DNA from 2 places in the Mesorhizobium sp. Primo-A genome. Region 2 is predicted to be linked to the other one. Evidence: predicted binding sites of a transcription regulator. Region 2 holds the regulator's gene; the other holds the start of a gene.
The links. The regulator LexA, encoded in region 2, represses DNA repair genes until DNA is damaged. The targets are predictions, from matches to a motif close to TGTTCNNNNTGTGTTCNG.

Region 1 (3,247 bases), on a different contig from region 2:
CTGCACGGATTGCCAGCAACTGACCGGCACGGCTTTTCGCCTTACGGTTCCGGCGCCGGAAAGCAACTATCGCATCACCAAGGGCACGCCGAAAATCTACATCAAGATCGTGGCGAGCGGCGCCAAGCGCACCCAGGCCTTTTGCGCCGACTGCGGTTCGCATCTTTACGCCACGTCTGTCGGAGATGGTCCGAAGGTCTATGGAATTCGCGTGGGGACCGCGCGGCAGCGCCAGGATTTGATCCCGACACAGCAGAAATGGCACCGCTCGGCGCTGCACTGGCTGCCTGAATTTCAGGGCATGACCACGTTGGAGGAGCAGTAGCGCCGGTCCGGCACCGCGCCTCAATCGTCGCCTTCGACGACCCTCAGCCTGAGCTGCCCGGTTTTCGAATCGGCAACGCGCGCGCCGGTATCGACCTTGGCGGCGGGAGCCCGTGACGCGGCGTCTACGGCGGCATCGCCGTCGGGCTGCGCGCCGAATTCCAGCGCCTCGATCTTCTGGCCGCGCTTGGTGACCTTCGACGTCGAAACCAGTATGTCGTCGATGTCCTTGGCCGACTGGCCGAAATGCACCTGCAGCTTGCGCACCCGCTCATCGACACGCGCAACATCCTCCATCAGCCGGATGACCTCGCCCTGGATCAGGTGCGCCTGTTCGCGCATGCGGGCATCCTTGAGGATCGCCTGGATGACCTGGATCGACAGCATCAGCAGCGACGGCGAGACGATGACGACGCGCGCACGGTGCGCCTTGTGCACGATCGCCTCGAAATTCTCGTGGATCTCGGCGAACACCGATTCCGACGGCACGAACATGAAGGCAGTGTCCTGCGTCTCGCCCTGGATCAGGTATTTTTCCGAGATATCGCGGACATGGATCTCGATGTCGCGGCGGAAGGCCTGCGAAGCTGCCTTCTGCAGATCGGCGCCATCGGCGGCGCGGATGGCGTTCCAGGCTTCCAGCGGAAATTTTGCATCGATGGCCAGCGACGGCGCGCCGTTCGGCATCTTCACCAGGCAGTCGGGCCGGCTGCCGTTCGACAGCGTCGCCTGGAACTCATAGGCACCGTGCGGCAGGCCGTCGGCAACGATCGCCTCCATGCGCGACTGGCCGAACGCGCCGCGCGTCTGCTTGTTCGAGAGGATCGCCTGCAATTGCACGACCTGGCCGGCGAGCGACTGGATGTTGCCTTGCGCGACGTCGATGATCGCCAGCCGTTCCTGCAATTTGGCCAGGCTCTCATGCGTGGATTTGGTCTGCTCGGTCATGGTCTGGCCGAGCCGGCCGGTCATGGCGTCGAGGCGTTGGCCGATCGATTGCGTCAGTTCCGCCTGCCGTGCGCCGAACACTTCCGCAATGGCGCCCATGCGGCCCTGCATTTCGGCCTGGCTTTGCAGAATGCCGGCCATCCGCACTTCCGCATCGCGGGCATGATCGGCGGCTTCCGCGGCCGCCACGGCGCGCGCCTTGGCCGACCGCCACAACGCAATGACCAGCGCCACGAACAGGGCCAGAAACAGCAAAACGCCGAAGGCCAGCGCATGGCCGAGCGTGATCGTTGTGGCGCCAAGCCGGGCGACAGGCTCCGAAAGGATGGTGCTCAAATCATTCATGTGGACAGCATAGACGATTCGCCGCGATAGCACAGATCAAAACGTGAACGCGCCTGATGCCAACCGGTTGACGCGTTTCGCTGGAGGTCTTAGGTGGAACGCCATGCCGATCAAGCCGCTCATCATCCTTCCCGACCCCATCCTGCGCCAGGTTTCCAAGCCCGTAGAGCGTGTCGACGCGCCTTTGCGCAAATTAGCCGACGACATGCTGGCGACCATGTATGAAGCGCCGGGCATCGGGCTGGCGGCAATCCAGATCGGCGAGCCGCTGCGCTTGCTGGTGATCGATCTCGCCAAGGAAGACGAGACGCCGGCGCCGCATGTCTTCATCAATCCGGAAATCCTGGAGAGCGCCGATGCGCGCTCCGTCTATGAGGAAGGCTGCCTGTCGATCCCGGATTATTACGCCGAGGTCGAACGCCCCGCCGCCGTGCGGGTCAAATATCTCGACCGCGACGGCAAATTGCAGGAGATAGAGGCCGAGGGGTTGATGGCGACCTGCCTGCAACACGAGATCGACCACCTCAATGGCGTCCTGTTCATCGATCACATCTCGAAGCTGAAGCGCGACATGGTGGTAAAGAAATTCAAGAAGCTCGCCAGGGACAAGGCGCCGGGCAAGCTCGCGGGATAAGGTACGGGAGTCCCCTCCAGGCCTATTGTCGGCAGGATTGCCACCAAATGGAGATGCCGACGGTCGACATGCTGATCAGGGACATTCCTGAGCCTTTGAAGCGCGAGATCGAACTGGCGGCGCGCGAGGTCGGCCAGAGCGTCTCGGACAAGGCCATCGGCCTTCTGCGCAAAGGCATAGTTGCGGAGAGGCCGGCCCGAGAGGAGTCGAGCCTCTCGGCGTGGGCTGCAATTCGCTCGGCTTTCGTATCTGAAAGCGCAATTGGCGATGAATACGCGGAAATCATGGAGAAGATCGAAGCGGAAAGATAGCGCGACGGTCGTCCCGCGACTTCGACGGCCTTGACCTGAAGCTCGTAAACCCGTTTGAAGCGGATGCCTGAGCCGGCACACTGCGCGAGCAAGAAGACAGGATACCAGAAGAAAAAATGCCCCTTCGCGTCATCTTCATGGGCACGCCGGAGTTTTCGGTGCCGACCTTGCGCGCGATCGCCGAGGCTGGCCATGAGATATCAGCCGTCTATACCCAGCCGCCGCGCGCTGCCGGACGACGCGGACTGGAGCTGACGCCGTCGCCGGTGCAGCGCGAGGCGGAGCGACTGGGCATCGAGGTGCGGACGCCGGTTTCGCTCAAAGGCGAGGCCGAACAGGCCGCTTTTCGCGCCTTGCAGGCCGATGTGGCGGTGGTCGTCGCCTATGGTTTGCTGCTGCCGAAGGCGGTTCTGGAGGCAACCCGGCTCGGCTGCGTCAACGGCCATGCGTCGCTTCTGCCGCGCTGGCGCGGCGCCGCCCCCATCCAGCGCGCCATCATGGCCGGAGACCTGGAAAGCGGCATGATGGTGATGCGCATGGAAGAGGGCCTGGACACCGGTCCGGTCGGGCTGGTTGAAAAATGCGCTATCGAACCCGATATGACAGCCGGCGATCTGCATGATCGGTTGATGAGTGTCGGTGCTGCCTTGATGGTGGAAGCGCTGGCGCGACTGGAAAGGAATAC
Region 2 (3,247 bases):
TGCAGCAGGCGGCGACGCAGGAATGGGCCCGAGATCTTATCCGAGCCTGGAACACGGCCGGATGGTTCGAGATGCCGATCGAACTCGGCGACCAACTCGGACGCCTGATAGGAGCCGCGGCCGGCCAGACCGTTGTCTGCGACACGACATCGACCAACATCTACAAGGTGCTGCACGCAGCGATGGAGATGCGGCCCGGCCGGTCAGCCATCGTCGCCGAAGGTGACAGTTTTCCCACCGACCTGTACATCGCCGAAGGCGTGGCCTCGACCCGGGATGGCGTCCTGCTGCGCCTCGCGGGCGTCGACGCGCCGACCATCGAAGATCTGATCGACGAAAACGTCGCGGTGGTGCTGGTCAACCACGTCAATTACAAATCGGGTGAACTGCGCGACATGGCGGCGCTGACGCGCAGGGCTCATACGGCCGGAGCGCTGATCGTCTGGGATCTCTGCCACACCGCCGGCGCCCTGCCCGTCGAGCTCGATCAGGCAAATGCCGATTTCGCTGTCGGCTGCACGTACAAGTACCTCAACGGCGGTCCGGGCGCGCCGGCCTTCATCTATGCCGCGCAGCGCCACCACGGCGATATCAGCCAGCCGCTCAGCGGCTGGTGGGGCCATGCGCGGCCCTTTGCCTTCGAACGGGGTTATGTTGCCGGCACCGGCATCCGCCGTTTTCTGTGCGGTACGCAACCGGTCCTGTCGATGCGGGCGCTCAAAGGCGCGCTTGCCATCTGGAGCGACGTCGACATGGCGGCATTGCGAAAGAAGAGCGTCGCGCAGACAGAACTGTTCATCCAGCTCGTCGAAGCCAAGTGCGGCGCCTACGGTCTCACGCTGGAGACCACCCGCGACGCGACCAGGCGCGGCAGCCAGGTGTCGTTCCTTCACGACCACGGCTATCAAATCATGCGGGCGCTGATCGAGCGCGGGGTGATCGGTGACTTCCGCGCACCGTCGACCATCCGTTTCGGCTTCACGCCGCTCTATGTCAGCTACAAGGATGTGTGGCTGGCGGTTGAGGTTCTGGAAGACATTCTGCGCACGGGAGCATGGAAGGACCAGCGTTTCGCCGTCAAGGAAGCCGTTACCTGACGCACCGATCCCGGCGATCCGCCGTCGCTGCCCTCACTGCCTGGCAAATGACGGAGAGCTGAATTTCCAGCCAAAATGCCCAACTGACGTTGGCGTTTTGGCTCCGTTTCGTTCACGGCCAACGAACGTCCCGAAGGTTGCAATCGCCCCTTGTCGAGGTCGATCGACAGATAATGCCAAGCTTTGGTAGGGGATAAGCCACAGGTCATTAACCATAACAATTTCAATGTGAGCAGGCGCATTGCCGAAGGTGGCGCCCGTCGATCGTAACCCGCTGGCAAGCGCCAAATAATTTCAGCAGCCTTAACAAATTCATTAAACTTTAAACGGTTGCAGAACACAACTGGAACAGATAGTGTTTGTTCTGGGTTTGTTTTTCGATTCTGGTTTCAGGGAACCTGGGGGCCGCCATGCTGACACGCAAGCAACATGAACTGCTGATGTTCATCCATGAACGCCTGAAGGAGAGCGGCATTCCGCCATCCTTCGACGAGATGAAGGAGGCGCTCGACCTTGCCTCCAAATCCGGGATTCATCGGCTGATCACGGCCCTTGAGGAGCGCGGCTTTATCCGCCGGCTGCCCAATCGGGCCCGCGCGCTGGAAGTGCTGCGGCTGCCGGACTCCATCGCGCCAGGCCTCAATGCGGCAAAGAAGTTTTCGCCAAGCGTCATCCAGGGCAGTCTTGGTCAGGGTGGTGCTCTTGGCCGGCAGATCAAGCCGGCGCCTTCGCGGATGCCTTCGCCCGGCAATGACGACGATGCGGTCTCTGCCGTTTCGATCCCGGTCATGGGTCGCATCGCCGCCGGCGTGCCGATCGATGCCATCCAGCATCAGACGCATTCGATTTCGGTGCCGCCGGACATGATCATGGGCGGCGCGCACTATGCGCTGGAGGTCAAGGGCGATTCGATGATCGAGGCCGGCATCTTCGACGGCGACACCGTTATCATCCGTAACGCCGACACGGCCAGCCCCGGCGAGATCATCGTGGCGCTGGTCGATGAAGAGGAAGCGACGCTGAAGCGGTTCCGCCGCAAGGGCGCCTCGATTGCCCTCGAAGCCGCCAATCCAGCCTATGAGACACGGATTTTCGGGCCGGACAGGGTCAAGGTGCAAGGCAAGCTCGTCGGCCTGATCCGTCGCTACTGAGACGGCTGTGGGTTGACCACTGGCTTCTCGGGTTTCTTGAAGGGTGCCAGCCCCCTCGCCTCGCGAGAGTATCTGCGTTGCGTGTGCCAGGGCCGATATGGGCTGTCCACCGCGAAGCTGATCGTCGCCGGCGTGGTCGCCGATTGGCGATCGAAGAAGACCGCGGCACTGCCTTTGCGAGCCAGTTGCCGCTTGGTGATGACGAGAACCAGCGGGTTGTGACAGGCGTCATAGGCGGTGGCGTCGTTGACGACGATCAGTTCGGCGAAGCCGCAGGCTTTCCAGGTGTCCTTGCGGTCCTCGACATAGGCAATGATCGCACCGGACATGTGCCTGGCCACGCAAACGCCTGAGGAGCAATAGAACGGCGATCCCGGCGGTAGCTCAACGGCATCCGCGACGTCGAATTGCCCATCGCTGTTGTCGAACACTTCCGGAACGACGATGGTTTCCGATGTCAGCGCGCGTTTCCAGTTGTCGACGGTGAATTCGTTCGGCCGTTGCCGGCTGACGGCAAGCTCACCGCCACCGATCGGCAACGCCACCAGCCGGGCGTCTTCCGAGATCAGCACATCGGGCGTGCGCGTATCCGAGACGGTCAGCAAGCCTGCCAACGCGAATGGCAGAGCCGCGAGCCGCAGCCATGTCGTCGCCATCGTCGCGATGACCAGGGCAATGGCCACCAGCAGGACCGACTGTTGCGAAATCAGCCCGACCCCATCGACAGGCGAACGCTCGGAGATCCAGCCCGATATGGCGATCATCATCGTCAGGCCCTTGCCCATCAGGTAGAGACCTGGCCAATCCAATCCGAAAGGCATCAGCAGCGCGCTGGCGACGGCCAGGAACATGACGACGGTGACGATCGGCATAACCGCGAGATTGGCGAACAGGCTGAGCGGCGACACACGCTGAAAATGCCAGATGGCAAACAGCGTCGTGGCGCTGCCGGCGATGATCGAGGTCATGGCCAGACCGATTGCCGCCAGCAGGAATTTT

Region 1: the regulator LexA is predicted to act here: its motif matches at 1,650-1,667, upstream of EOC83_RS09195 (DNA recombination protein RmuC).

What each region holds. Positions count from the first base shown of each region.
Region 1 covers NZ_RZTG01000004.1:209,141-212,387, reverse strand. Annotated here, with positions in the region: gene EOC83_RS09200 (GFA family protein) at 1-325, shown strand, start outside; gene EOC83_RS09195 (DNA recombination protein RmuC) at 346-1,617, opposite strand; gene def (peptide deformylase) at 1,721-2,251, shown strand; gene EOC83_RS09185 (plasmid stabilization protein) at 2,320-2,562, shown strand; gene fmt (methionyl-tRNA formyltransferase) at 2,679-3,247, shown strand, end outside.
Region 2 covers NZ_RZTG01000003.1:179,470-182,716, forward strand. Annotated here, with positions in the region: gene kynU (kynureninase) at 1-1,097, shown strand, start outside; gene lexA (transcriptional repressor LexA) at 1,508-2,248, shown strand; gene EOC83_RS06320 (ComEC/Rec2 family competence protein) at 2,242-3,247, opposite strand, start outside.